One region of the Mediterraneibacter sp. HA8405 genome, then DNA from elsewhere that is predicted to be linked to it. Evidence: predicted binding sites of a transcription regulator. Region 1 holds the regulator's gene; the other holds the start of a gene.

The links. The regulator NrdR, encoded in region 1, represses ribonucleotide reductase genes. The targets are predictions, from matches to a motif close to CACAANATNTTGTG.
Region 2: nrdD (anaerobic ribonucleoside-triphosphate reductase) is a predicted target of NrdR. The motif match lies at 11,887-11,900, and genes of this name have one in related genera.

Annotation. Positions count from the first base shown of each region.
Region 1 covers NZ_CM148758.1:3,083,311-3,098,806, reverse strand. The annotation lists gene AC0QUU_RS14570 (DUF975 family protein) at 39-1,616, shown strand; gene arcC (carbamate kinase) at 1,713-2,642, shown strand; gene trhA (PAQR family membrane homeostasis protein TrhA) at 2,821-3,480, shown strand; gene AC0QUU_RS14555 (DUF3783 domain-containing protein) at 3,544-3,918, opposite strand; gene AC0QUU_RS14550 (YlmC/YmxH family sporulation protein) at 4,070-4,324, shown strand; gene nrdR (transcriptional regulator NrdR) at 4,406-4,855, shown strand; gene truA (tRNA pseudouridine(38-40) synthase TruA) at 4,874-5,611, shown strand; gene AC0QUU_RS14535 (exodeoxyribonuclease III) at 5,790-6,542, shown strand; gene AC0QUU_RS14530 (CobW family GTP-binding protein) at 6,585-7,733, shown strand; gene AC0QUU_RS14525 (TIGR03943 family putative permease subunit) at 7,801-8,745, shown strand; gene AC0QUU_RS14520 (hypothetical protein) at 8,792-9,397, shown strand; gene AC0QUU_RS14515 (radical SAM/SPASM domain-containing protein) at 9,399-10,442, shown strand; gene AC0QUU_RS14510 (carbohydrate kinase family protein) at 10,475-11,434, shown strand; gene AC0QUU_RS14505 (DNA topoisomerase III) at 11,883-14,123, opposite strand; gene AC0QUU_RS14500 (YitT family protein) at 14,219-15,061, opposite strand; gene eno (phosphopyruvate hydratase) at 15,243-15,496, shown strand, end outside.
Region 2 covers NZ_CM148758.1:1,621,558-1,637,053, forward strand. The annotation lists gene AC0QUU_RS07560 (transposase) at 1-325, opposite strand, end outside; gene AC0QUU_RS07565 (elongation factor G) at 556-2,631, shown strand; gene trkA (Trk system potassium transporter TrkA) at 2,798-4,156, shown strand; gene AC0QUU_RS07575 (TrkH family potassium uptake protein) at 4,173-5,618, shown strand; gene AC0QUU_RS07580 (CvpA family protein) at 5,646-7,322, shown strand; gene AC0QUU_RS07585 (hypothetical protein) at 7,410-7,832, opposite strand; gene AC0QUU_RS07590 (DUF3793 family protein) at 8,134-8,721, shown strand; gene AC0QUU_RS07595 (flavodoxin) at 8,743-9,174, shown strand; gene AC0QUU_RS07600 (ZIP family metal transporter) at 9,283-10,065, shown strand; glycine riboswitch at 10,151-10,267, shown strand; gene AC0QUU_RS07605 (alanine/glycine:cation symporter family protein) at 10,270-11,685, shown strand; gene nrdD (anaerobic ribonucleoside-triphosphate reductase) at 11,984-14,143, shown strand; gene nrdG (anaerobic ribonucleoside-triphosphate reductase activating protein) at 14,304-14,843, shown strand; T-box leader at 14,924-15,142, shown strand; gene leuS (leucine--tRNA ligase) at 15,202-15,496, shown strand, end outside.

The DNA.
Region 1 (15,496 bases):
AACTATAATATACTATCATTGACATCCCGGAGGAAGACATGGTAAAGAGGAATGAGCTGAAGAAACAAGGTCGCATATTGGTCAGACAGAATTACCTGAGGGCAATTTCTGTCTGCTTTCTTATTGCCATGCTTACAACTGCGTATCCGGTGACAACTACATTTTTCGGATTCCACTCTGTATCCGGACTGCCGGACGGGAAAGCTGTCACACCGGATCTGTCAAATTCAGACGTGGCAGTTCAGGTTATTGAGCGGTTTTTTCCTGGCGGAAATATCAGTGATAAGCTTCCTCCCTTTGTGCTTGAGGCGGGCGGGCTTATTGTTGACATCTGCACATCAGCAAGTTCGATCTTTTTTTCTGTCCTGCGGGCTGTGAACGGCTTCCTTACGGAGAATCCGGAAACCTCGGTATTATTTCTTGCGGCAGGAGCCGTTCTGGCGGTCCTGGGTCAGATATTTATCAGCAATATTCTGGAAATCGGAGAAAAACGGTTTTTCATGGAAAGCAGGAAATACAGACAGACTCAGATTTCCAAGATATTTTTTCTGTATAAGCTTCGTTGTATCTTCAATCCGGCCTGGGTTATGCTCTGCCGCTCTGTGTGCCAGACGCTTTGGAATTTTACCATCGCGGGAGGCATCATTAAACACTATGAGTACAGCCTGATTCCCTATATTCTTGCTGAAAATCCGAAGATCGGAAGGAAACGGGCGTTTTATCTGTCCAGACAGATGATGAAGCATAACAAGCGGAAACTGTTCCTTATTGATCTGTCATTTCTGGGATGGAAAATTCTTTCTCTGTTTACGCTGGGACTTCTGGACTTTTTCTATGTTAATCCTTATGTGGCCGGCTGCAAAGCGGAATTTTATTTTACACTCCGCAGAAACTACGTTCTTTCTCGCTGCGCCGGGTATGAAAATCTGAATGACTCTTATCTGGAGCATGTGCCCTCGGAAGATGAACTTCTGATCAGCAAGGCGCTGTATGACGATTCCCAGGGGCCTTATACGAAAATATCCTATTTTGCTCCGGAACAGTACCCGGTATTTCTGTTTGCTGTACAGCCGCCTCTTCGTGCGGTAAAAACACCTGTAAAAGCGGACAGGAAATACGACTGGCTTTCTTACATATTTTTGTTTTTTGCTTTTTCCGTATTTGGATGGCTTCTGGAAATTGCGGCTTCTCTTGTAAGAAACGGAGTCGTTCCGGACCAGATCATGCTGGCGGGGCCGTGGCTTCCGTTGTATGGAATCTGCGGCGTGGTTCTGCTGTTTTTTGTAAGAAGGTTTCTGAAAAATCCGGCGCTGGTGTTTGCGCTGAACTTCAGCATTTATTCTGTGGCGGGATATCTGTCCAGCTGGCTGTTTGACAGCGGCCTGGGGCTTCGGGTAAGAGATTATGACAATTATTTCCTCAACCTGAACGGAAGAATATACATGGGAGGTTCCATTGCGTTCGCGCTGCTGGGGTGCGCTTTCCTGTATTATATGGCGCCCCGCTGGACGGACTGTTTCCTGAAGCTGTCCCGGGGCAAACGTGCAGTGATCTGTCTGGCGCTGACCTGTCTGGGAATAGCGGATGTTGTCTATACGATTCTGACGAAGATTTAGACGAGAGGAACAGTTGATTTTTTATGGAAATGATAGTACACTTCTAATAAAACGAAAAGACATACTGCCGCAGCAGGCAGAGGAATGGAGACGATTATGAAAAAACGAGTTGTATTGGCTCTGGGACACCGGGCCCTGGGAACGACACTCCCTGAGCAGAAGATTGCGGTAAAACATACTGCCAAATGTATTGCTGATTTAATAGAGGAGGGATACAAGGTTGCCATCACTCACAGCAATGCGCCTCAGATTGGGATGATTCATACAGCCATGAATGAGTTCGCGAAAAATCACACAGAGTATACGCCGGCGCCTATGTCTGTCTGCTCTGCCATGAGCCAGGGATATATCGGATATGACCTTCAGAACGGGATCCGCGAGGAACTTTTAAACCGCGGCATATACCGGACCGTAAGCACGGTTCTTACTCAGGTGGTGGTCGATCCTTATGACGAGGCATTCTATACCCCCACCAAGGTACTGGGCCGGTATATGAACGCAGAAGAGGCCAACGAGGAGCGCAAAAAGGGCAATTATGTAATAGAGGAGCCGGGAAAGGGCTTTCGCCGTGTGGTATCAGCGCCGAACCCGGTCAGAATCGTGGAGCTGGATGCGGTTAACGCACTGCTGGACGCGGATCAGATCGTGATCGCCGCAGGCGGCGGCGGTATTCCGGTACTGGAGCAGGACAATCATCTGAAGGGCGCCAGCGCGGTTATCGAGAAAGATCTGGCAGCAGGAAAGCTGGCAGAGGGCATTGACGCGGATATGCTTATTATTCTGACAAATGTGGAAAAAGTATGCATCAATATGGGGCAGCCGGACGAAGCGCCGCTTGGAGAGCTTACAGTAGAACAGGCAAAGGCTTATATGGATGAGGGACATTTCGGCATTTACAATATGCTGCCGAAGTTCAGGGCATCTGTTGAATTCGTAGAAAAACGTGAGGGCCGGAGCGCATATATTACTGCATTTGATAAAGTAAAAGAAGCGTTAAAAGGAAAAACCGGAACAGTGATTCGGTAATAATAAACTGTAAATGAAACTGATTTTTAAAATATGTACAGAGGCTGTTGCAATACGGCCTCTTTTTTGTTTATTTTTCAGGTTGATTTTTTGGAATATATGATGTAATATATGCATATGCTGGATATAGTTTTAAAAACTACTTGTTGCGATTCTGACATCATGGAGGTGTGTGGTTATGGAAAAAAAGAAACATATTAAAGATCCCGGCAGTGCAATTACACATTTTATCGGCATGCTGATGGCTATTTTTGCAGCGGTGCCGCTTCTGATAAAGGCTGCGAATGAACCGAGCCAGATTTATATTATTTCACTGACAATTTATGCGGCCAGTCTGATTTTACTGTATGCGGCAAGCACAACTTACCATACATTCGATGTTTCAGAGCGGGTAAATACGATTTTGAAAAAGATTGATCATATGATGATTTCCGTACTGATTGCAGGAAGCTATACGCCGGTATGTCTGATTGTGCTCAAGGGCAGAACCGGGCTGATACTTCTTGCTGTTGTGTGGTCCATCGCAATTGCGGGCATCATGATCAAAGCTTTCTGGGTGTACTGTCCGAAGTGGGTATCATCTGTTCTGTATATCGGAATGGGATGGACCTGCGTACTGGCATTTACCCAGATCCTCAATAATATGTCGCCGGCGGCTTTCGGATGGCTTCTGGCAGGAGGAATTATCTATACAGTGGGCGGCGTGATTTACGCGCTGAAGCTTCCGATTTTCAATAACAGACATAAGAATTTCGGCAGCCACGAGATTTTCCATCTTTTTGTGATGGGTGGAAGCGCCTGCCATTTTGTAGTAATGTATGCATTTCTTCTTCCGTAATCCGGCGGATGGGAACGGGAAGCCGGAAAATCCGTTATAAAGAAAAATACACGGGGCCGTGAGCTATTTGCTCATGGCCTCATGCTCTTTCCGGATTTCCTTGAAACAGTCCGGTGCTGTCCAGGAACTGTTTGTAGGTGTAAGGATTGCCTTGTAGGGGAAGGGACCTGCTCCGGTTTTGCGCAGGGCGGCGAGCGCCTGGTTTAACCGGCTGTCGTCAAGAAAGCAGAACACAAACATTGTGCCGGGCAGTTCTTCTCCTTCATAGGCGCCTTCCGCAGGAGCCATGTCCCTGATTCCTGCAAGTACGCCCAGAGGCTGGTTATAATTTTCACGGGCAACGCGCTTCAGGCGGATATGAAGAGGAAACAGCGCCATTTCGATTTTCAGGAGCGTGTCCTTCTCCGGCGGATTAAAAAGTAAAATTGTTTCTTTCATAAAAATTGAATTCTCCTGTTTTTCATAGTTTACGATTGTATTTTAGCGCAGGTACATGGAAAAGGAAAGAGTGATTTGAGGATTGGAACCTGTTTCCTGTTTTCCGCATATAGTATCAGTGAGAAACCGTATCCTGCGTGGAGGAAGGCATATGAGGATCTGTGAGCTCAGGGACAAAGAGGTTATTAATGTCTGCAGCGGCAGAAAGCTGGGCTGCGCAATGGATGTAGAGATCAATGTATGTACAGGAGAGGTGGAGACCCTTATTGTACCCGGCCCGGGAAAGATCTGCGGCTTTTTTGGAACAGACTGTGAATATGTCATTCCCTTTTGCTGTATCCGCAAGATCGGGCCGGATATTATACTTGTGGAGATACAGGAAGAAAAGTTTTTGCAAAAAATCTAGGGGTTGTGTATAATAGAGGAAACTTATGGGAAGAAACAAAAGGCAGGGAAAGCCGGCCAAAACAGAAAGGCGGAAGAGAATATGAGATGTCCATATTGTGGAAACCCGGATACAAAAGTAATAGACTCAAGACCAGCGGAAGATAAGTCCTCTATCCGCAGACGGCGTTCATGTGATGAGTGCGGAAGACGGTTTACAACATATGAGAAAGTGGAGACGATTCCTCTGATTGTAATTAAAAAGGACAATAACCGTGAACAGTATGAGCGGGCCAAGATCGAGCACGGTGTGTTAAGCGCCTGCTACAAGCGCCCGGTTTCGGCGCAGGCCATACAGAAGACGATTGACGCCATAGAGCTGGAGGTTTTTAACAGGGAAGAAAAGGAAATTCCAAGCAGCGTAATCGGCGAGATTGTCATGGAGAAGCTCAAAGATCTGGATCCGGTGGCTTACGTCAGATTTGCTTCCGTGTACAGAGAGTTCAAAGACGCCAATACATTTATGGACGAGCTGAAGAAGTTTCTTCAGTAGCAGAGGAGCGGACGGAAAATGCGTACGTATAAGCTGACAATCGCATATGACGGCACCCGCTATCAGGGCTGGCAGCGGCAGAGCAATACGGAGAATACCATTCAGGGGATTCTGGAAGACGCTGTGATGAAAGAAACGGGCCGCAGGACTGAAGTCAACGGATCCGGCCGGACAGACGCCGGTGTGCATGCCCGGGGACAGACAGCCAGCATTGTTCTTCCGGGAAAGATCATAAGCGAAGACTTTACCGCAGCTCTGAATGAGAGACTTCCGGCAGACATCCGCGTCCTGCAGACGGAACTTGTGAAAAACGGGTTCCATGCCAGAAAGAGCGCGGTGGGAAAAGTATATGAATATCACATCGATACAGGAGAAAGGCCGGATGTATTTACCCGGCGGTTCAGCTTTCATTTCCCGCGCCGTCTTGACCTGGAAGCCATGAGAGAGGCGGCAGGGTATCTGACCGGAACCCGTGAATATGCCGGTTATACAGATAAAAAGGACGAAAAGTCCACACGACGTACAATTTATGATATAATGATCAGCGGACAGGGCAGCAGCGTTGTCATCGAATATGACGGGACAGGCTTTCTCTATCATATGGTGCGGATTCTTACAGGAACACTCCTGGAGACCGGCGCCGGAGAGCGGAAGCCGGAAGACGCGGCGGCGGCTCTGCGGACAAAGAACAGGCAGCAGGCGGGGTTCCTGGCCCCGGCGCAGGGGCTGTTTCTGCGGGAGGTTCGCTATAACTGAAACAGAGACAGGTAGCAGAGTTATCTGTCTTTCGTTTTTTTATGCGGTTCGGCATGACGTACCATATGGCAGAAAGCTTCCGGTATGTGAAAAACCGCGGAGAAGACTGCCGGACAGGCCGGCAGTGTCGGAAAAAGGAGGTCCAAAACCGGACTTTCCCGTGCGAAGGAGGGAACAGATGAAATTAATATCATGGAATGTAAACGGAATCCGGGCATGTGTTCAGAAAGGGTTCCTTGATTTTTTCAAAGAAGCGGATGCAGATATTTTCTGTATTCAGGAAACGAAGATGCAGGAGGGACAGCTGAAGCTTGACCTGGACGGATACTGTCAGTACTGGAATTACGCGGTGAGGAAAGGGTATTCCGGAACAGCGGTATTTACAAGGAAGGAACCGCTGTCCGTATCATATGGCATCGGAATTGAAAAGCACGATCAGGAAGGCAGAGTCATTACCTGTGAGTTTGAGGATTTCTATTTTGTTACAGTATATACGCCAAACTCTCAGAATGAGCTGGCAAGGCTGGATTACCGTATGGAGTGGGAGGATGATTTCCGGGCTTATCTGAAAAAACTGGAAGAAAAAAAGCCCGTGATTGTTACGGGAGACATGAATGTGGCCCATAAAGAAATTGACCTGAAAAATCCCAAGACAAACCGGAAAAACGCCGGGTTTACCGATGAGGAGAGGCAGAAGTTTACAGAACTTCTGGATGCGGGATTTATCGATACGTTCCGCTATTTCTATCCGGACGCGGAAGGCATTTATTCCTGGTGGTCATACCGCTTCAGCGCCCGGGCCAAAAACGCGGGATGGCGCATTGACTATTTCTGTGTGTCTGAGTGCCTGAAAGACAGGCTGGCAGACGCAAAGATTCTTACAGATGTAATGGGCTCAGACCACTGTCCGGTGGAACTGGACCTGAAATGACAGATAGATCAGAATGATAGAAAGAGCAGGAGGATGAGAAACATGACAAAGATTGATATTATTTCCGGCTTCCTCGGAGCCGGAAAAACAACACTGATTAAAAAACTGCTTTCTGAAGCGTTTACAGGGGAGCAGGTTGTGCTGATTGAAAACGAGTTCGGTGAAATCGGCATTGACGGCGGCTTTCTGAAAGAGTCCGGCATAGAGATCCGGGAAATGAATTCCGGCTGTATCTGCTGCTCTCTTGTAGGCGATTTTGGAAAATCGCTCCGCGAAGTGGTAGACACCTATCATCCGGACCGGATTCTTATTGAGCCTTCCGGTGTGGGCAAGCTGTCTGACGTGATCAAGGCCGTTCAGGACGTACAGAACGAAATCGATGCGGAACTCAACAGCTTTACAACCGTTGTGGATGTAACAAAATGCAGAATATACCGGAAGAACTTCGGAGAATTCTTCAGTAATCAGATCGAATATGCGGGCGCGGTAATTCTGAGCCGTACAGATAAGGCAAAACCGGAGAAAATCGAGGAAAGCGTGGCTCTTCTGCGGGAGCTGAATGACAAAGCGCCTTTTGTTACCACTCCCATCGCGCAGCTGCCGGGAGAAAAAATCCTGGAAACCATGGAATCCGGAAAATCTCTGGAAGAAGAGCTTCTGGCGGAGGCAGCCTGCCCGGTATGCGGACATGTTCACGATCATGACCACGATCATCATCACGAAGATCACGAACATCATCATCACGATGACCATGATCATGACCACGACCATCACGGCCATGACGACCACGATCATCATGACCACGACCATGATCATGACGACCACGATTATGACCACCATGATCACGATCACGGAGAATGCGGCTGCGGCCATGACCATCACCATCACGATCATGAAGGCCATCATCACGCAGATGACGTGTTTACAAGCTGGGGCCGGGAGACAATCCGTACTTTTGACAAAGAAGGAATTGAAACAATTCTGAAGCGTCTTGAAACAGAAGAGGAGTTCGGCAATGTTCTGCGCGCCAAGGGCATGGTTGCAGGCGCTGACGGAAAATGGATCTATTTCGATATGGTGCCGGGCGAGCATGAAGTGCGGGAAGGCGCGCCGGAGTATACCGGAAGGATCTGTGTGATCGGAGCGGAACTGAACGAACAGAAGCTGGCGGAGCTTTTCGGGCTGGCTTAAATGATCTGCCGCCGGGGGGAGCTTAAGCGCCCCACAGCGGATGTGAAAAGACGGGAGAGAGAAAAAAATGGAACCAAATGTAATGGTATATCTGATGACAGGATTTCTGGACAGCGGAAAAACCCAGTTTCTGAAGTTTACACTGGAGCAGGATTATTTTCAGATTGACGGAAAGACGCTCCTGATTCTCTGCGAGGAAGGGGAGGAAGAGTATAATCCTGTGGAAATGCTCAGATATGGAGTAGTGATCGAAAAGGTGGAAGATCAGGAAGAACTGACGGAAGAATATCTGGAAGAGCTGAACCGGAAGCATGAGCCGGAACGTGTTGTAATTGAGTACAACGGTATGTGGAAGGTCAGTGATTTTGAGTCTATGAAACTGCCGGAGGGGTGGGCCATCGAGCAGAAGCTGACCACGGTGGACGCCAGTACATTTCAGATGTATCTGACAAATTTAAAACCTCTGTTTGTAGAAATGGTGCGGGGAGCGGAACTGGTGCTCTTTAACCGGTGCGAGGACCTGAAGCCTCTGCCGGGCTACAGGAGAAGCGTAAAAGTCGTAAGCCCCCAGGCGGAAGTGATATTTGAGGACGAGCAGGGAGAGATTGACAATATTTTTGAAGATGAAGTGCCTTATGACCTGAAGGCGCCGGTTATTCAGATTGCCAGAGAAGACTATGGCATCTGGTATGTGGATATGATGGAGCATCCGGAGCGGTATAAGGGAAAGACGGTGGAGTTCACCGCGAAAGTCTTAAAGCCCAGATCATTTCCTTCCAAAGTCTTTCTGCCCGGCCGTATGGCTATGACCTGCTGCGCGGATGACACCACATTTCTGGGATATGTATGCAGAAGCGCCTATGCGCCGAAGCTGAAAGCGGGACAGTGGATCACCGTCCGGGCGAAAGTCAGATATGCGAATGTATCAGTGTACCAGGGAGAAGGACCTGTGCTGGAAGCGGAAAATATCGAGCCTGCTGAGCCGATTGAAGAGCTGGTATATTTTAATTAACTGAGTTTCTGTGAAATGCGTATTCCAGAAGGAAGGAGATGCTGATATGACGAAGATGCGGTTTTCCTGTCCCCTGTGCGGCGCCGGACAGGAAGCGGATAATATGAATGAAGGCGTTTTTTGCCCTTATTGCGGCGCATATATAGATATAGCACGATATTTTGGCAGACCGGGTATGGATAAAGGAAATACCTCATCAGGCATAAGGATACGCGGGAGCGCGGAAGGAGAAAATGATCGCAGCAGAATGACCGTAGTGTATGCATCGCCGGATGTAATGATGCGCAGAAGCAGGGAAAGAGAATGTGAAAAAAATCCAGTAAAGGATGAAGGGGAAAGTAAGTACTTTAAACCGGCCAGCATGTTCCCGCTGGATGGTTCTCCTTCTTCTGCGCCGCAGTCATCGGAAAACCATGAAAACCCGGAAGAAAAAATTGCCGAGAATTCAGATACAAAAGGCAGCAGGCCATATCCATTTAATTACTCAGGAGCTTCATCGTACATTGGAAACTTCGGAACAGTGGAAAATTCCTGGAAGAATCCACCGGCAACGGCGGAAGTTTATGCATCTCCGAGGATACAGGAGGACAGGAAGCCCCGGAGGAAAGGCTTTTTCTCTTTAAGGCGGAGCAGGAATAAAGATGAAAAGTAGTATGGAAAGAACAAAGTGTTTGTTTCATTTAAGATCATGTGTGTGGGAGATTACCCTGGCGTGCTGCTTTTCCTGCCGGTATTGCGGATCGAAAGGCGGAAAAGCCAGGGAAAATGAACTGACCACGCAGGAGTGTCTGCGCGTAGCGGAACAGCTGTCCAACCTGGGCTGCCAGAGAGTGTCCCTGATCGGCGGGGAAGTTTTCATGCGGCCGGACTGGCCTGCAATTGTGCGCGCGTTAACGGAGAGGCAGATCCGGGTATCTGTGATTACCAACGGCTATCTGTTTTCCGGAGGTATGATCACCCGGCTGAAAGAGGCAGGGATCGAGTCGGTGGCGGTATCGCTGGACGGTCCGGAAGAGATTCATGACAGGTTCCGTCAGTCCGGCAGTTACCGCCGGGCAGACTCTGCCATTGATGTTTTAAGCGGCAGCGGTATACCGGTTTCTGTTATTACAACGTTACACAGCGGGAATGTGCCGTATTTGGAATCTTTTTATCAGTATCTGCTGACAAAGCATATCGCGGCATGGCAGCTGCAGGCGTGTTCGCCTATGGGGAATGCCGCAAATGGCGGAATGGATTACCGTTTTGACTGCAATACAGTGATTGATTTTGTGGAAAGTAAAATGTTTGAGGCGCCGTTTATGATGGGGGTTGCCGATAATATCGGGTATTTCACCGGAGCGGAAGGATATCTGAGGGGAAATTTGAGCGGAAACGCTTACTTTCGGGGCTGCAGCGCGGGACTGGATGCGATCGGGATTGACAGTGTGGGAAATGTCCGGGGCTGCGAGGCAATGTATGACTCCCGCTTTATTGAAGGCAATCTGAGAGAGAAAAGCCTCAGGGAGATCTGGGAATCTCCGGATGCATTTGCTTATAACAGGAAGTTCCGGGCGGAAATGCTGACCGGAGCATGCGGCAGCTGTCCGTATGGATCCCGGTGCGCCGGGGGCTGCCGGTCTTATAATTATTTTACACATGGAAAATTGTATGAATCATTCAATTGTGCGAGAAATAGCCGGGAGAATGATGTATAATCAATATCAGTATGAAGAGGAGGTATCTGTTTATGGAAAAGAAGTATGATGTAATTGCGCTGGGAGAGCTTCTGATTGATTTTACAATGAACGGACAGAGCGATCAGGGCAATAATATGTTTGAGGCATGTCCGGGCGGGGCGCCCTGTAATGTTCTGGCCCTGCTTAATAAAATGGGCAAGAAGACTGCTTTTGTAGGAAAGGTGGGAGAAGATCAGTTCGGCAGACTTTTAAAAGAGACAATTACAGAAGCAGGCATAGATGCCTCCAATCTGAAAATGGACAGCGAAGTCAACACCACGCTTGCCTTTGTGCATACCTTCCCGGACGGAGACAGAGAGTTTTCTTTTTACCGCAATCCGGGAGCTGATATGATGCTTGCAGAAGATGAAGTGGATCCGGCGTTTATCGGCCAGACCAGGATCTTTCACTTCGGCACATTGTCCATGACCCATGAAGGCGTAAAGGCGGCGACAAAGAAAGCGGTGCAGGCGGCAAAGGCGGCCGGATGTCTGGTTTCCTTTGATCCGAATCTCAGACCGCCGCTCTGGAGCTCCCTGGATCTGGCAAAAGAGCAGATGGAGTATGGCTTTGGCGTATGCGATATTCTGAAGATTTCGGATAATGAGATTCAGTTTGTATCTGGAAAAGAGGATTATGATGAAGGAATTGCGTACCTGCAGGAGAAGTATCAGATTCCGCTGATCCTTCTGACCATGGGAAAGGACGGAAGCCGTGCGTACTATAAGGGAATGCGGGTTGAAAGACCGGGATTTTCCGTAAAGACCATTGAGACGACCGGAGCCGGAGACACGTTCTGCGGAAGTTCGCTTAATTATATCCTTGAGCATGACTTTGACAGTCTGACCGAAGACGAACTGGGAGAAATGCTTACATTCGCAAACGCGGCGGCGGCTATCGTAACAACCAGAAAAGGAGCAATCCGCGCAATGCCCGCGAAAGAAGAAGTGCTGGAGATGATTCAGGACTGACGGATCTGAATTTATCGGGGACATGGGGCTGAAGTAAAGAAGATCCGAAAATGTCATAATACGAAGCGAGAGTGAATCGTATTCGGAGAGCAGCTGCGGAAAATTCCAGCTCCGTTCCGCGCAATAAATAAAACTACAAAACCCTGAGCACAGGCTAAAAACAGGATTTTCAATGGAAACTTACGTTACGTTCGGACAGCTCCATTGAAAATCCTAACGCCTGTACTCAGGGTTTTAAGTTTTATTAAATCACGCTTCAAGTCGCCGGAATTTCCCGCAGCCGCTCTCCGAAAGGCGCATCCTGTCGTCCGTATTCCGCCATTTTCTGCTCTCATCCCGCCGGCACTTAGAGCGCGTCCTTTGCGCTCTTATGTACCGCTGCGCCGCGTCCGAGCGAAAGCGCGCTCTCCGGCACAATCCCCGGCCTCCCCGGCGGACATTTCTCCCCTCACAAATTCAGATTCTTAAAGGCCTCCGCAAACGCGTTGTTCAGCGGCTGGTCTGCCTCTTTGGCCTGTTTTCTCATGTATGCGGCTACGTCCCGTTTGTTTCCGCCTTTCCCTTCTTTCTTTTTGCGCTCCTGGAAGGCAGAGAGCTTTTCTTTGTGTCCGCAGGAGCAGACAAATCGCTGGGCATCGCCTTTTCCTACCAGTTCCATTTTCTTGTGGCAGACCGGGCAGCGGGCGTTGGTACGGCGGGATATGGTTTCCCGGTAACCGCATTCCCTGTCCTGGCAGACAAGCATTTTCCCGTGCTTTCCGTTTACTTCCAGCATCAGTTTTCCGCACTGGGGGCACTTGTGCCGGGTCAGGTTGTCGTGCCGGAAGGCGCCGTCTGCGTCTTTGATCTGCTGAATCAGGCGCCGGGTGTAATCCTGGATTTCTCCCATGAACTTCCGGTCCGAGTCTTTCCCACGGGAGATGGCCTGCAGGCGGAGCTCCCACTGGGCGGTCAGTTCCGGACTTTTCAGATCCGGCGGCACCAGGGACAGCAGCTGTCTGCCCTTTGATGTAATATGGATTTCGTTCCCTTTCTTTTCCATGAGAAAGCTGTTGAACAGTTTTTCTATAATATCCGCGCGGGTGGCAACCGTTCCCAGGCCGCCGGTGTCTCCCAGAGTGCGGACAATGGTTTTGTCCTTGTTTTTCAGATATTTGACAGGGTTTTCCATTGCGGCGATCAGCGTGCCCTCTGTAAAGTATGCAGGCGGTTTTGTGGCGCCTTTTGTGATGGAAAGGGCAGTAACCGGAAGCGTGGCTCCGGGTCGGAGGGAGGCGGTGTCCAGATTGCCCGGGATGCCCCGGCCCTGGCCTGCCGTAAAGTCATCTGCACCGTCCCTGCCGGAAAATTCGATGTCATCCTCGTCTTCTATGTTCTGCCAGTCTGAGTCATATACCTGACGCCAGCCGGGATTCTTTATGACGCTTCCCTTTGCCGTGAATCTTTCGGTTCCGATCATGCCGGTGACGGAGAGCTCTTCCGACTCACAGGCCGGGGAGAGAACCGCCAGGAACCGGCGGACTACCATGTCATAGATTTTGCGCTCATCAGAGGACATATTTTCCAGGCGCACATATTCCTCGGTGGGAATGATGGCGTGATGATCCGATACTTTTGCGTTGTTTACAAAAGACTTTGACGGGCGGATGTCCTGTCTGGCCAGAAGGGCCGCGGTTTTCCGGTATGGCCCGACAGCGCAGGCTTCCAGGCGCTCTTTTAATGTCCCTACAATATCCGTTGTAAGATACCGGGAATCCGTCCGCGGGTAGGTAAGAACTTTGTGGCTCTCATACAGACGCTGCATAATATTCAGCGTTTCTTTTGCTGAAAAACCGAATCTCTGATTGGCCTCCCGCTGAAGGGCAGTCAGGTCGTAGAGGGCCGGGGACCAGCTTTTTTTCGGCTTTTTTGTCACTTCTGTAATCTTCAGCCGCTTTTCCGCATTTTTATAAATGGATTCGATCCGTTCTTTGTCAAATGTCCGGGAGGACCGGGAGGAAGCGTCTGTCCAGACAAAGGAAATGCCTCCTGCGGCGGCTTTCAGTCCGTAGTACGGCTTTGGCACAAAACTGCGGATTTCCTCTTCACGGGCAGCGATCATGGCCAGGGTGGGAGTCTGGACCCGCCCGCAGGAAAGCTGGGCGTTGTATTTACAGGTCAGAGCCCGGGTGGCGTTGATGCCGACCACCCAGTCGGCCTGAGCCCGGGCAACCGCTGCATGGTACAGATTTTCATAGTCTTTTCCGGGTCTTAAGTGGGCGAAGCCTTCCCGGATGGCCTTGTCAGTGACAGAGGAAATCCAGAGACGTTTTACCGGCTTTCTGCATCCGGATTTTTCCAGGATCCAGCGGGCTACCAGTTCCCCTTCCCGGCCGGCGTCTGTGGCGATTACCACATCGGCCACATCTTTGCGGGAAAGCAGATCTTTTACCGCGTTATACTGCCGGGACGTCTGGCGGATGACAACCAGCTTCCAGTTTTTGGGCAGCATGGGAAGTGTGTCCATGCTCCATGTTTTATACTGTTCGCCGTACTGCTCCGGGTCTGCAAGGGTTACCAGATGGCCCAGAGCCCAGGTGACAATGTAGTCTTTGCCCTCCATACAGCCGGCTGATTTCTGACCGCAGTGGAGCACGCGGGCAATGTCCCGGGCAACGGAAGGCTTTTCAGCGATTACAAGATGTTTCATAAATAAAAAAGCTCCTTTCGTAGAACGATATTTTATAATATATTGCTTTTTCAGAATAATTCCGCAGCAGATACTCTGTTCTGCTGCGGAAACTGTCAGATGCTGTGGAATCCTTTTCCGATAATTTCACTTGTATTTGAGATCAGAATAAATGCGTCCGGCTCCTCGTTTTTGATAAAATTCCTCAGTTTTACGGCCTGCACCCGGTTCAGAGCGGTCAGGATCAGATATTTGTCCTTCCCGGAATACGCGCCTTTTGCAAGACATACGCTGGCGCTTCGCCCCAGAGTGTGAACGATAAAATCACAGATCGGTTCCGGATGGTCGCATACTACATTGAAATATTTTGAAAGATTGAAACTTTCGATAAAGTTGTCAATCATAAAGGAGCGGATCGCAAGGCCCAGGAATGAATAAAGGCCTGTCTCAATGTCAAATACAAAGAAGCTGGCGGTTGTAATGACCGCGTCCGAGATCATCAGTGCCCGTCCGATGTCAAAGCTGGAATATTTCTTCAGGATCATGGCAATAATATCTGTCCCGCCGCTGGAAGAGCCGATATTAAAGAGCACCGCGCTGCCAAGAGCCGGAAGAGCAATAGCAAAACAAAGTTCCAGCATGGGCTGGCTGGTCAGAGGTTCTGACAAGGGCCACAGACGTTCCATGACGGAGAGGGCAATGGAAAGAAGGATGCTGCAATAGGCTGTTCTGGCAGCAAATTCCTTTCCGAGAATAATCAGCCCTGCGATCAGAAGAATCATACTTGCCACCAGGTTGAAATCTCCTGCCGACATCAGGCCTGTTTTGGCTACAAGCACAGCCAGACCGGTAATTCCGCCAAAGGTAAAATTATTGGTAAATTTGAAAAAATATGTTCCGAATGCCATGAGAAGGGTGCTGGCAGTCAGAAGAAAAAAGTGTTTCAGATTCCATTTCATCTTATGTCTCTCCCTCGCTTTAAAATTCTATTCGAATTGTAATCTCTGGAATATAAAAAGTCAACGCATTAAGCCAATCTGACAGGGAAATACTATGTGTTACAGCTGGTACATGTGCAGCGGCAGACGCGGGCTGACATGTACAGTCGATAATATTTATGTTTCTGAAAAGGAGGCACATATGGACCGACAATTACCGATTCGGGATATATTTGCAAGAGAAATTCTTGACTCCCGGGGCAATCCCACGCTGGAGGCAGAAGTTCTGGCAGGGGAGGATATTGTAGGCAGGGCCGCGGTCCCCTCGGGCGCTTCAACAGGCAGATACGAAGCCCTGGAACTGAGAGACAGAGAGAAAAGATACGGAGGCCGGGGCGTGGAGCGGGCGGTGGAAAATGTTAACAGTATTCTGGCCCCTGTAGTGATCGGAAGAGA
Region 2 (15,496 bases), 1.5 Mb from region 1:
TTTCCAGATACTCATTCTCTGTTACATGATGGGGAACGTATTCCCCGGCTTTTTCTCCTATAAATGCAGACAGATTTTTAGAAACCGTCTCTTCATTAAACTGTTCTGTCATCTCCTGCATACTGTCAATCCCCGCGATTCCCTTATAATATAAAGTCCCCAGCATCATCCGGTTTGTATATGTGATATAGCTCGGATGTCGGGGATCCTTTGTTTGGGCAAACTTCCAAAACAGCTGACTATAATATCTGTTTTGGATTTTATTAAGTTCTCTAATTGGATTTTTTTCAAGTTTCTTTTGTATTCTCTGTTCTTTTCTTCCCATTTCAGCCTCACCGCGAAAAAATTTTTTGTAATAATTCTATTTTCGCAGTGAAGCTGTGTATTTTCAATAGATTTAGTGCGAATTATTTTTACCTGTCAAAGCTGATACTTATGTGAAAAATTCATAAAAGAGTTGTAATCGTGGAAGATTTTTAGTACAATGTACCCATGATGTGTACGCCTGCAGAGCATTTGGGTGTGCAGAATAACTACATACAAGGAGGCAGCAGCATGAAGGTTTACAGAACAGACGAAATCAGAAACGTGGTATTGCTTGGACACGGCGGAAGCGGCAAGACAAGTCTTGTGGAGGCAATGCTGTACGTATCAGGTGCCACAAACCGTATGGGAAAAGTTACGGATTCCAGTACGGTCAGTGATTTTGATAAAGAGGAGCAGAAGCGTGGATTTTCGATCAGCACAAGCCTGATTCCGATAGAATGGGAAAAAGCAAAAATCAATATTCTCGACACGCCGGGATATTTCGACTTTGTCGGCGAAGTAGAGGAAGCAGTCAGTGCGGCGGACGCGGCAGTCATTGTTGTATCCGGTAAGGCAGGCGTTCAGGTCGGAACAGAGAAAGCATGGGAACTCTGTGATAAATATCATCTTCCGAGGATGATCTATGTAACGGAGATGGATGTGGACGATGCAAGTTTCCGTCAGGTAGTTGAAGATCTGACAGCAAGATACGGCAAAAAGATTGCGCCTCATTTCCAGCCTATCCGCGAGAACGAGAAACTGGTGGGCTACATTAACGTAATCAAGAATGCAGGCCGCAGATATACGGGAATCGGTCAGAGAGAAGAATGTGAGATTCCGGATTACTGTAAACCGAATCTGGAAATCCTGAGAGATTCTCTTATGGAGGCGGTTGCCGAGACAAGCGAAGAATTTATGGAAAGATATTTCAACGGAGAGGAATTTTCCGTAGAAGAGATCCGGTCCGCCATGCGTACCGAGGTTATGGACGGAGATATCGTGCCGGTTGCCATGGGATCTAATATCCAGGCTCAGGGCGTTGCCAATCTTCTGTCGGATATCGTAAGATTCTTCCCCAGCCCGGATAAGAGAACCTGCGCAGGCATCAACCGCACGACAAACGATATCTTTGAGGCAAATTATGATTTCGCGAAAGCAAAAACAGCATATGTATTCAAGACAATGGTAGATCCGTTTATAGGAAAGTATTCTTTTGTAAAGGTATGCTCGGGAGTACTCAAAGGCGATGACGTTCTTTATAATGCGGATACAGATGCTGAGGAGAAACCGGGAAAACTTTATACGATGTGCGGCAATAAACCGTCGGAAGTACCGGAGCTGTTTGCCGGCGATATCGGAGCAATCGCAAAACTTACAAATACACGTACGGGCGATACGCTTTCTACAAAGGCAACTCAGGTAACATACGCCAGAACAGATTATTCTGTTCCATATACGTATATGAGATACAAGGTGAAGAACAAAGGGGACGAGGATAAAGTATCCCAGGCTCTGGCAAGAATGACCGCGGAGGACGTCACGCTGAAGGCTGTAAATGACAGTGAGAACAGACAGACGCTTCTCTACGGTATGGGAGATCAGCATCTGGAGATTGTGGCAAGCAAACTGGCAGCCAGGTATAAGGTGGAAATTACTCTTGAAACGCCGAAGGTAGCATTCCGCGAGACAATCCGCAAGAATTCGGATGTGGACACCAAATATAAGAAGCAGTCCGGCGGACACGGACAGTACGGTCATGTTAAGATGAGATTCGAACCCTCAGGAGATCTTGAGACACCGTATGTATTTGAAGAGTGCGTAGTAGGCGGCGCGGTTCCGAAGAACTACTTCCCGGCAGTAGAAAAGGGCCTTCAGGAATCTGTACTCAAAGGACCTCTTGCGGGATATCCGGTAGTGGGTGTAAAGGCTACATTATACGATGGATCCTATCATCCGGTTGACTCTTCTGAGATGGCGTTCAAGACGGCCACAATTCAGGCGTTTAAGAAAGGCTTTATGGAGGCATCACCGGTTCTTCTTGAGCCAATCGCGTCTATGAAAGTAACCGTTCCGGATGATTATACCGGAGATGTTATGGGCGACCTGAATAAGAGGCGCGGACGTGTGCTTGGCATGACACCGGTTGCCGGCGGCAAACAGGTGATTGAGGCGGATATTCCTATGACAGGTCTGTTCGGCTACTGCACTGTACTTCGTTCCATGACAGGCGGACGGGGAACTTATGAGTATAAATTCTCAAGATATGAGCAGGCTCCTTCCGATGTGCAGGAAAGGGAGATTGCGGCAAGAGCAGCAGAAGAATAATGAAAAATATCCGGGGCATACAGTCAAAAACTGTGTGCCCTTTCTCTCGTCTTTTCTGCCGCATATTGCTTTTACTAAGAAAATACGGTTTATATTGTACTCTGATATCAATGGTGCTATAATTGCTCTGCTGTAAATGAACAAATAAAATATCGAGGATAAAAAAATGAAAATAGTTATTATTGGTGACGGAAAAGTGGGGTATAAGCTTGCAAAGCAGTTGTCCGTTGAAAATTATGACGTGGTGCTGATTGACAGCAATGAAAAGAAACTCAGATATGCCATTGACCGTCTGGATATTTCCTGTGTAACAGGCGACGGGGCTGACGCAGAGGTTCAGAGGCAGGCAGATGTGCCTCACGCAGATCTCGTAATTGCATGTACATCGGCAGATGAATGCAATATGCTCAGCTGTCTGATCGCGAGAAGGCTGGGAGCGAGGCATACAATTGCCCGGGTGAGAAACCCGGTTTATTACAGACAGATCGGACTTCTTAAAGAGGATCTGCATCTGAGCATGGCGGTTAATCCGGAACTGATCGTAGCAAATGAGATCAGCCGGCTTCTGCTTTTCCCGGATGCCAGTAAGATTGAGACCTTCGTAAAGGGCCGGGTTGAGCTGATCGAGTTTCCGGTCTGTGCACAGAGCAGGCTTGTGGGAAAATCTCTGGCTGAGATGTATGACCGGTTTCAGGTACAGGTGCTGGTATGCGCCGTAGAGCATGGTGATGAAGTGATTATCCCGGACGGATATTATGTGCTTCGTGCCGGCGACAGACTTCATATTACCGCATCGCATGCGGAGATTGAACGGTTTTTTAAAATGCACGGGAATCATAAAGAGAAGATCAAAAAGGTAATTATCTGCGGCGGAGGAAGAGTGGCTTATTATCTTTCAAAACAACTCTGTGCTCTGGGCATGCAGGTGAAAATTATTGAGAGAAATGAAGCGCGCTGTGAAGAATTGTGTGAGCTGCTTCCGAAAGCAGTTATTATTCAGGGAGATGCCACCGACCATGATCTTTTGATTGAAGAAGGGGCAGATGACGCAGATGCCTTTGTGGCTCTGACCGGAATGGATGAGGAGAACATTATTGTGTCTCTGTTTGCCAAAAAACAGGGGATCGGAAAGATCATTACTAAAATCAACGAAGACAGGCGGGCGTACATTGTTGAGGATTTCGGCATAGACAGTGTCGTTTCGGCAAAAGCTGCCACGGCGGATTCTATTTTAAGCTATGTGAGGGCAAGAAAGAATTCACAGGGCAGCGCCAATGTTGAGACAATGTATCAGCTTGTAGATGAGAAAGTTGAGGCTCTCGAATTCATCGTAAAATCCTCCACCCGGTATACGGGGGTTCCGCTTAAAGATCTGCAGCTCAGGTCCAATAATCTGATAGCCTGTATTGCGAGGAAAAACCAGATTATTATACCAAACGGCGATGATTGCATCGAAGCAGGCGACAGTGTGATTGTTGTTACAATGGAGCCTCATGTCGAGGATATCGTCGATATTCTGATGTAGGTGAGAGGCAGAAACGATGAATAAAAAAATGATTATATACATATTAGGGAAAATGCTGGGCGTCGAAGGCGCCCTCCTTTTAATCCCGGCTGTTGTATCACTGATTTACGGTGAAAAAACAGGGATTTCCTTTTTGGCTGTAGCTGCGGTTCTGGGCGTGATTTATCTGGTTTTAGGAAGGAGAAAGCCAAAGAACAACCGGATATATGGCAAAGAAGGATTTGCAGTTGTAGGGCTTGCCTGGGTTCTCTGGTCTCTTTTCGGCGCGCTGCCCTTTGTTATTTCAGGGACTGTTCCGAATTATGTGGACGCATTTTTTGAGACGGTATCCGGCTTTACGACGACCGGATCCACCATTCTCCGGGAAATCGAATCCCTGCCCAGGGGGATTAACTTCTGGCGGTGCTTTACCCACTGGATCGGCGGTATGGGTGTGCTGGTGTTTGTTATGATGGTTACTTCTCTGGACGATGAGAACGCCATGCCTCTTATGCGCGCGGAAGTTCCAGGACCCGAGGCGGACAAGCTTGTGCCGAAGGCAAGAAGTACAGCCAGGATTCTTTACCAGATGTATTTTGCCCTGACTGCGGTGGAAGTGGTTCTTCTGATGTTTGGCGGCATGAATCTGTATGACGCACTCGTACATTCTTTCAGCACGGCGGGTACGGGAGGTTTTTCCAACAGAAACTCCAGTGTTGCCTTTTACGACAGCGCATATATAGATGGAGTGATTACTGTATTTATGATTCTGTTCGGAATCAACTTCAATCTTTATTTCCTTCTGCTCCTTAAGAACTGGAAGAGCGCGCTGAAAAATGAAGAGCTGAGGGCTTACCTGGGTATTATCGCGGCAGCAATTGCGATAATTACCGTCAATATTCTGAACATATATGAAAATGTATTTCACGCTTTCCGTTATGCAGCTTTTCAGGTGGCTTCGGTTATTACGACAACCGGATTTTATACGGCGGATTATGAGCTATGGCCGGAATTGTCAAAAGTAGTCCTCCTGACGGTTATGTTTATCGGCGCCTGCGCAGGTTCTACCGGCGGGGGAATTAAAGTCTGCCGTTTTGTGATTCTGTGTAAATCCATCCGACAGGAAATCAGAAAAATCCTTCATCCGAATGTGGTTACTATGGTGAAGATTAACGGAAAAAAGGTAAACAATGACACGATGAAGGGAATCAATACATTTTTTGCCGCATACATTTTTATACTGGTTATATCCGTTTTGATTGTAGCCATTGATAATTTCGATTTCGCTACATCATTCAGCGGTGTTCTGACAACAATAAACAATGTAGGTCCAGGTATCTCCAAAGTGGGGCCGGTAGAAAACTTCCATATGTTCTCCCCGTTGTCCAAGCTGGTGTTCTGCTTTGACATGCTGGTGGGAAGACTGGAAATATTCCCTTATCTTCTGCTTTTGTCCCCGGATCTCTGGAGAAGAAGATTCTGACAGCAGTAAAATGAAAGGAAAAGGTTTATGAAAAAAGTAAAGAGCAGACTGCTGGCCGCAGTTGTAATTCTCTGCGCGCTGGGCATTTATTATTATACGGCGCTTCCGGCGCTGAATATTCATTCCATGGATTTCTGGTTTTTTCTGATAGTAGTTGTTGTGCTCGCTGCAGTTTTTTTTACGGTTTCTTATGTAAAAAAAGAAGAGCTGAAGTATTATGACCTGAAAGAACTGAAGAACTCCGGAGTTCTGAAAGGAATTCTGGCAGTTCTGCTGCTCCTTGTTCTGATTTTTCTTGTGGGACTGCTTTTATCATCTCCGGTGATAAATGCGAAAAAATATCAGCAGCTTATGAAAGTGGAGACAGGGGAGTTTACAACAGACATTGAAGAATTATCCTTTGATCAGATTCCGCTCCTTGACCGGGATTCCGCCACACTTCTCGGAAACCGGAAGATGGGAAGCATGGTTGATATGGTATCTCAGTTTGAAGTGGATGAACTGTATTCTCAGATTAATTATCAGGATCGTCCCGTCCGGGTGTCGCCTCTGAAATATGCCGATATCATTAAATGGTTCAACAATAACGGAGAGGGGATTCCTGCCTACATTAAAATTGATATGGCAACCCAGAATACGGAGCTTGTAAAACTGGACGAGGGAATGAAGTATACGACCAGCGATCATTTTAACAGAAACATTTACAGACATCTCCGGTTTAAATATCCGACGTATATTTTCAATGATTTGAGTTTTGAGATTGACGAAGAGGGAACGCCCTACTGGATCTGTCCTGTGAAAAAATTCAATATCGGTCTGTTCGGCGGGGAGACAATCGGACGGGTGGTTCTCTGCAATGCCATTACCGGAGAGACGCAGGATTATGCGATAGAAGACGCGCCTCAGTGGATCGACAGAGCCTATTCGGCAGATCTGCTTGTGGAGCTGTATGATTATTATGGAACGCTCAAGCATGGTTTTATTAACAGTGTGTTTGGTCAGAAGGACTGTCTGAAAACGACAGACGGCTACAATTACCTAGCTATTGATGATGATGTGTGGGTGTATACCGGAGTCACGTCTATTACCGGGGATCAGTCCAATGTAGGTTTCGTTCTTATGAACCAGCGGACCATGGAGACAAGGTTCTATGAAGTGGAAGGGGCTACAGAAGATTCAGCCATGTCTTCGGCGGAAGGCCAGGTACAGAATCTGAAATATAAGGCTACATTTCCTCTGCTACTGAATATTTCAGGGGAGCCTACGTATTTTATCGCTTTGAAGGATGATGCGGGGCTGGTGAAAATGTACGCCATGGTAAATGTACAGAAATATCAGATTGTGGCAGTGGGAGACACAGTAAGTGAGTGCGAGGAAGCATATACTGATCTGATGTATGAAAACGGCATTAGCAGTGCAGTGGAAGATACCCGTGATATTCTGACAGTCAAAGCGCCGATTGCAAAGATCGCTCAGGGCGTTGTGGACGGAAATTCACATTTTTATGTTATGGTGGAAGGTTCCGGGGAGATTTTTGACATTCCGGTAACGGATTTTATAGATATTATCCGGTATGATGTGGGAGATGAAGTGACAATAGAGTACAGAAAAGGAGAGCAGACCAATACTGTATTGTCCTTAAACGGAGTGGAAAGACAAAAAGAGAGTGGTACAGATCAGTCCGGAGACGGCGGCGAGGTATAGTCCGGCACATGCGGAAATCGAAAAAGGGGAGACGTCCGTTATCTGCAGTAAAACAGATAACGGACGCCTCCCCTTTATTCTTTAAATTCAGCTGATTACATTGAAATCAGAGGAATCTATATTCTGAATATCTTTCTTGTCAGCTCCGATGCTGAGATAGAAATCTATATTGTTTTCAGAGGAAATCTTGTTTAATTTCTGAAGGAAAACAGGAAGGCTTTCCAGTGTAATGTTAGCCTGTTTCAGAACACTGTCGATAAAAATGGTCTCGATATCGTGATTGCCGGCTACCATGCCGTACAGGAATCCTACGAACTCTTCAAGGGTGAGAATATCAGGATAATCTGCCATACGGATTGCGCGGATATTAAAATCTACCGTGTATGTATCCTTGTGGCTTTTTTTGATGAATACTACGTTTCCATTGGAAGTTTTCACCTTTTCGTTTGCAAGATCAATCATTTGCTGTGTTTTTCCGCTGCCTCTCGGGCCTGTTATTAAATTTACCATGGCGAATCTCTCCTTTATGTATGTATTGTTTGAGACTTTTCACCTCTCAAATATCTAAAATCATTATACACTAAAGCCTACGGTGGAACAACTAAAAAAAGGATAAAAAAGAAAAATGTTGGCGAAAATAATACAGGACAGCTGATATAAAATTTCTGCCGGAAAATTCTCTGAAGTTTATAATTCTGAAGTAACGAACTTATTAAATGAGAAAAGTTTTCAAAATATGCATTGAAATAACAGAGCAAATATGATAGTATTTACTCAATTGAAAATCATTCTCAAAATATAGGAGGAGATTATGCCGAAAGAAGTATTGTCATATTATCTGAAAAACAGAAATCAGAGGGTTCGTCTTGGATTTCAGATTGCACTGCAGTGCGCGCCCTTTTTGAAAGGTCTGAAAGTGTCCTGCGTTATTACAATGGATGAAGAATTGTGCGGTACCCTTCCGGAACTCTTCGGTGGTATGAATATTTCCTGGCATATGCTTTCCGTATCAGACGGAAAGTGTCTGGTTCTGTTCTACAGACCCGGTCAGATGGAGCGGTATCTCTCCGGAGCAGAAGTTCATTCACTTCTCAGAGAGTACGGATACGGGGGTATGGAGCTGAACGAAATGTTTGTCCGTCTGTCAGAGAGAGTACGGGACTGTTCCGGAAAAAGAATGGGCTTCCCCCATGAGATCGGGGCATTTCTCGGATACCCGGTTGAGGATGTCAGAGGATTTATTGAAAATGAAGGAAGAAAATATCTGATGATCGGATACTGGAAAGTGTACAGCGATCTTGCCTGGGCGAGAATGACTTTCAAGGAGTACGACCGTGCAAAAAACTGTGCGGTAAATGAATTTTTAACAGGGAAGAGCATCCGGGAGATTGCTCTCTGATCAGAAACGGAGGAAGAAATAATGAGCGTATCAGTTGTATACTGGAGTGGAACAGGAAATACCCAGGCTATGGCAGAGGCGGTAGCGGAAGGAATCCGCACGGCAGGGCAGGAAGCGGCTTTGATGGAAGTATCTGCCGCAGATCCGGCATCACTGGCATCCGGGAACGCATTTGCACTGGGCTGCCCGTCTATGGGGGCAGAGCAGCTGGAAGAAACAGAGATGGAACCTTTTGTAGAAGCTCTGGAGCCTCTTGTGTCCGGAAAAACAATTCTTCTGTTCGGCTCCTATGGCTGGGGAGACGGAGAATGGATGCGGGACTGGGCAGAACGCATGAAAAATGCGGGCGCAGTGCTTGTACGTGAGGAAGGCATCATTGCAAATGAGGCCCCCGATGATGACGCGCTGGAAGAATGCCGCAGCGCGGGCCGGGAGCTTGCGGCAAAAGTGTGATGTTAAAATCCGGCATACAGTTCTGTGCCGGAAAATATTGACAACAGCTTCCTCTGATGCATATGATAAAACAGTGATGAGAATTGCCTGAAATCTGGAGGAAGAAAAATGAATCAGAATACGTTATTAGGAATATTAATACCATTTGCCGGGACCACTCTGGGCTCGGCTATGGTATTTTTTATGAAAAAGGAAATGAATCTGCGGCTGCAGAAATTCCTGCTGGGCTTTGCGGCAGGTGTGATGATGGCGGCTTCTGTATGGTCGCTGTTGATCCCGTCCATTGATATGGCATCTGAGCGGGGAGCGGCAGCATGGATTCCGGCGGCTTCCGGATTCCTGCTTGGGATGGGGTTTCTGCTGCTCCTGGACACACTGACGCCCCATCTTCATTTTACCGAGGAAAAGCCGGAGGGCATGCCGGCCCATTTAAAAAAAACCACCATGCTTGTCCTTGCGGTTACCCTGCACAATATACCGGAAGGCATGGCGGTAGGAGTGACTTTTGCAGGAGTTTTATCAGAAAACACTATGATGACGCTCGCCGGTGCTTTTGCGCTTTCCATTGGAATTGCCGTGCAGAATTTCCCTGAAGGGGCCATTATATCCATGCCGCTGAAAAGTCAGGGCCTCTCGAAAGTCAGGGCGTTTGCATACGGAAGTCTGTCGGGAATTGTGGAGCCTGCGGCGGCGCTGATTACGATTCTTCTTACCGGGCTGGTCCTTCCTCTTCTGCCCTATCTGCTGTCCTTCGCTGCCGGGGCCATGATCTATGTGGTGGTGGAAGAGCTGATTCCGGAGGCGCAGACAGGGGAACATTCCAATATAAGTACAATCGGAGTCGCTGCAGGATTTGCATTGATGATGATTTTAGATGTGGCACTTGGTTAATCCGGGTGCCTTTTGTTTCAGCTATTTCTTGTTGCCTTTCTGCGAAAAAAGTGATATCCTATACTACGCTGTGTAAAAACACAGGAAAAATTACTCAGGAGAGTCTCTTTGTAGAAAAGAGCGCCGAAGGTGTAAGCGGCTGACTGTCCATATCTTACGGTCGGGCCGCGAGTCTCTCAGGCAAAAGGATGGAGGTATAAAGGAATGTTTGAACAAATCAACAAAATTATCACAGTGATTGATGAGGCGGTGTGGGGGCTGCCGCTGATCTGTCTCATTATGGCAACGGGAATTTTTCTCACAGTTCGCCTGGGCCTTTTACAGATAAGGCATCTTGGCAAAGCATTCAAATTCATGGTGAAAAATGAAGAAGACGGCGAAGGTGAAGTTACCAGTTTTGGAGCGCTGTGCACCGCTCTTTCCGCTACTATCGGAACGGGAAATATCACCGGTGTTGCAACGGCGATTGCCGCCGGAGGGCCGGGCGCGCTGTTCTGGATGGTTGTGGCCGCGTTTTTCGGTATGGCCACAAAGTATGCGGAAGGCCTGCTGGCAATCAAATACCGTACTATTGATAAAGAAGGACACGTGCTTGGCGGTCCGTTCTATTACATAGAGAACGGCATGGGAAAGAACTGGAAATGGCTGGCGAAGATTTTTGCCTTTTTCGGAGCATGTGTGGGACTGTTTGGAATCGGTACATTTACTCAGGTAAACAGTATTGCTTCCGCGGTCAAAGATTTTTTTGATCCGGAAACGTCTCATGTGCTGTTTACAGCTTTTGGCAGAGATTATTCTGTGGCAACCGTAGTAACCGGTCTGTTTCTGACACTCTGTGTAGGACTGGTTGTAATCGGCGGTATTAAACGTATTGCAAAAGTGTCCGAGGTAGTGGTGCCGTTTATGGCGGTTCTGTATGTAGCACTGGGTGTGACTATCATTGTTACCAATCTTCCGGCTGTTCCGGGCGCGCTGGTTTCCATTGTGAAATCTGCATTTACAGGAAGCGCTCTGGCAGGAGGTGTAATGGGATCTATGGTAGTGGCCATGCAGAAAGGTGTTGCCAGGGGAATCTTTTCCAATGAATCCGGACTGGGAAGCGCTCCCATCGCGGCAGCTGCGGCAATGACCAAAGAACCTGCCCGTCAGGGACTTGTATCTATGACAGGAACATTTATTGACACGATCGTAATCTGCACGATGACCGGGCTTTCCATTGTGATTGCAGGCACATGGCTGAATCCGGATCTGGAAGGCGTTGAGATTACTATGGCTGCATTCCAGCAGGCGCTGCCGTTCCCGGCATTTGTAGCTTCATTCTCGCTGATGCTCTGTCTGGTATTTTTCGCATTTACTACGATTCTGGGCTGGAACTACTATGGCGAGCGCTGTGTGGAATATCTGTTTAACCGGAAGAAGGCTGTTGTAAAGGGATACCGCTGGCTTTATATTCTGGCCGTATTTATCGGGCCTTACATGACAGTTGCGGTTGTGTGGAATATTGCAGATATTTTTAACGCGCTGATGGCGTTCCCGAACCTGATCGCTCTTCTGGCACTGAGCGGTGTAGTGGTACGGGAATCCAGAGATTACTTTACAAGGCTGAAGCAGTCGAAATAAATAGAATTAAGAACAATTGAATACAGAAAAAAATAAATGAACCGGAAGAAGGGGAAGTTTTGACTGAATTGCCTGAAAAATTTCTCCTTCTTTTTCTTTTGCGTAAAAACCGAAATGAAAAAGTATCTTTTCGTGATAATGTACGGAATAAAATATTCTCGTTCTGAAAATACATGATCATGTGTTTTGGGGATTGCAATATACTATATTTTGTATTAGAATAGATTCCAGACGGCTATGGCGAACAGCGGACAATATTTATGCCGCAGCAGATTATGGAGAAGGAGAAGAACGGAGAATGAAAATTATAAAGCGAAACGGCTCTGAAGAGATATTTGACATCAAAAAGATTGTGATTGCGATTACAAAAGCAGACACCTCTACAGAGAGCAGAAGCCTGACCGATTCTCAGATTGAGGACATTGCAGAATATGTAGAGTTTAAATGTAATAAACTGAACCGTGCTGTATCTGTGGAAGAGATACAGGATATGGTGGAAAATCAGATTATGGCGACGGGGGCTTTTGATCTTGCAAGAAGATATGTAAGATACCGTTATAAAAGATCCCTGGTGCGCCGGGCAAATACTACGGACAACAGAATCCTCTCTCTGATTGAGTGCAATAACGAGGACGTAAAGCAGGAAAATTCCAATAAAAACCCTGCGGTGAACAGTGTGCAGAGAGACTACATGGCAGGAGAGGTCAGCCGCGATCTGACACAGAGAATGCTGCTTCCGGAAGATATTGTAGAGGCGGATAAAGAGGGAATTATTCATTTCCATGATTCGGATTATTATGCCCAGCATATGCACAACTGTGATCTCGTAAATCTGGAAGATATGCTTCAGAACGGCACGGTAATCAGCGGAACCATGATTGAGAAGCCGCACAGTTTTTCAACAGCCTGCAATATTGCTACTCAGATTATTGCTCAGGTTGCCAGCAATCAGTACGGCGGACAGAGCATTTCCCTGACACATCTGGCTCCTTTTGTTCAGGTGTCAAGAGACAAGATCCGGGCTGAAGTTAAGGATGAGATGAAACTGGCAGGAATTGAATATCCGGAACATGTTCTTAACGAAATCGTAGAAAAAAGACTGAGAAAAGAGATTACAAAAGGCGTCCAGACAATCGAATACCAGGTTATTACCCTGATGACAACAAACGGACAGGCGCCTTTCCTTACCGTATTTATGTATCTCAACGAGGCAAAGAGCGAGGCGGAGAAGAAAGATCTTGCCATGATTATTGAGGAAACCCTCAAACAGCGCTATCAGGGCGTGAAAAATGAAGCGGGTGTGTGGGTAACCCCGGCTTTCCCAAAACTGATTTATGTGCTTGAGGAAGATAATATTGAAGAGGGAAGCCCCTACTATTATCTGACAGAGCTGGCGGCCAAATGTACGGCAAAACGTCTTGTGCCGGATTATATTTCCGAAAAGAAGATGAAGGAGCTTAAAGAAGGCAACTGCTTCCCGGTAATGGGCTGCAGAAGCGCGCTCAGCCCCTGGAAAAATGAGAAGGGCGAGTATCAGTTTTACGGGCGCTTCAACCAGGGCGTTGTTACCATCAATCTTGTGGACGTAGCGCTTTCTTCCGGCGGAGACGAGGAGAAGTTCTGGAAGATCTTTGACGAAAGGCTGAATCTGTGCTACCGTGCACTGATGTGCAGGCATGAGAGACTCAAGGGAACCCTTTCCGACGCGGCTCCGATTCTCTGGCAGTACGGCGCACTGGCACGGCTGAAAAAAGGAGAGACAATAGACAAACTTCTTTATGGAGGATATTCCACGATTTCTCTGGGGTATGCAGGACTGTATGAGTGCGTGAAATACATGACCGGAAAATCCCATACGGATCCGGAGGCAACACCATTTGCGCTGTCTGTAATGCAGCATATGAATGATGCCTGTGACCAGTGGAAGAAGGAGACAAACATTGGTTTCAGCATTTACGGCTCTCCGATTGAGAGCACAACTTACAAATTCGCGAAATGTCTGCAGAAACGCTTCGGCATTATACCGGGAATTACAGATAAAAGCTATATTACCAACAGCTATCATGTATTTGTAGGGGAAGAGATTGATGCCTTTTCCAAACTGAAATTCGAGTCGCAGTTCCAGGCGCTTTCCACAGGCGGAGCGATCAGTTATGTGGAAGTTCCGGACATGCAAGACAATATTCCGGCAGTTCTTCAGGTGATCCGCTTTATTTATGACAATATCATGTATGCGGAACTGAATACAAAGAGCGACTACTGCCAGAACTGCGGTTATGAAGGTGAGATTCAGATCGTAACTACCGAGGACGGCAAACTGGAATGGGAATGCCCCCACTGCGGCAACCGGGATCAGAATACGCTGAACGTAGCAAGACGTACCTGCGGTTATATCGGCACACAGTTCTGGAACCAGGGAAGAACCCAGGAGATTAAAGAAAGAGTGCTTCATTTATAAATCGGGCTGCATTTGTGAGAACGCTGTACGTCCGGTATAGCTGACAGCAGAATTACAGGAACAGCCGCTCCGGACCCTGACGGGCAGGGCGGCTGTTTTTCTGAATTTTTTCGGGCTGATGCAGAAAAACATATCAATGAAGTGCCAGGAGAATAAAAGTATGCATTATGGTGAAATAAAAAAATACGATATAGCCAACGGGGAAGGCGTCAGGGTTTCGCTTTTTGTTTCCGGCTGCACCCATCACTGCCCGGGATGTTTCAACCAGGATACCTGGGACTTCCGGTACGGCCAGGAGTATACGGAAAGGACGCAGCAGGAGATTTTAGATGCGCTTGCTCCCGGATATATTAACGGCCTGAGCCTTCTGGGCGGGGAGCCCTTTGAACCCGTGAATCAGAAAGTACTTGTGGGGCTGCTGCGGGAAGTGAAAGAGAGATATCCCGGGAAAGACATATGGTGTTACAGCGGGTACCTGTTTGATAAAGAACTGCGGGCGGATAGCCGCGCAAGATGCGAATATACCGATGAAATGCTGTCTATGATCGATGTGCTGGTAGACGGCCGGTTTGTAGCGGCTCTGAAAGATATCCGGCTTGCCTTCCGGGGCTCTTCCAATCAGAGAGTGATTGATGTAAAGAAAAGCCTGAAGAGCGGAGGGATTATTCCGTGGGAGCCGAAAGTGAAGCGCGGAATGTAAATTATCCGCAAATCCCGGGATTCCGAATCAGAAACCTCTTGACTTATTTTAATGTTCTTTTTATAATGATTGAGTATATTTTAAAGACAAAGAAGAGAAGTAGTAGGAGCGTATCGTTTCCAGAGAGCTGTCGGGAGGTGCGAGGCAGCAGCGTAAACTCTGAACTGGTCTTGGAGTTCTTCTGCTGAATGAAGAGTAGGCGGAAGCGGGAATTCCCGTTACAGAATCAATGAGTGCATCTGACTTCAGTCAGATGAATGAGAGTGGTACCACGGAAAATAAGCCTTTTCGTCTCTTGAGTGATCAGAGTGAAAAGGCTTTCTTTATGCGTCAGAATGAGAAAGAGAGGAATAATCAGATGGGTACAAAAATTGTGTACAATCACAGAGCCATTGAAAAGAAGTGGCGTGAGAGATGGGAAGAGAATCCGGTTAATCCGAAAGTGGATGAAACCGGAAAAGAGAAGGAGAAATACTACTGTCTCGATATGTTCCCGTATCCGTCAGGAAACGGACTTCATGTCGGACACTGGAGAGGCTATGTGATCTCCGATGTGTGGAGCCGTTATAAACTTCAGCAGGGTTACTATATCATCCATCCGATGGGATGGGATGCTTTCGGACTTCCGGCTGAGAACTATGCCATCAAGATGG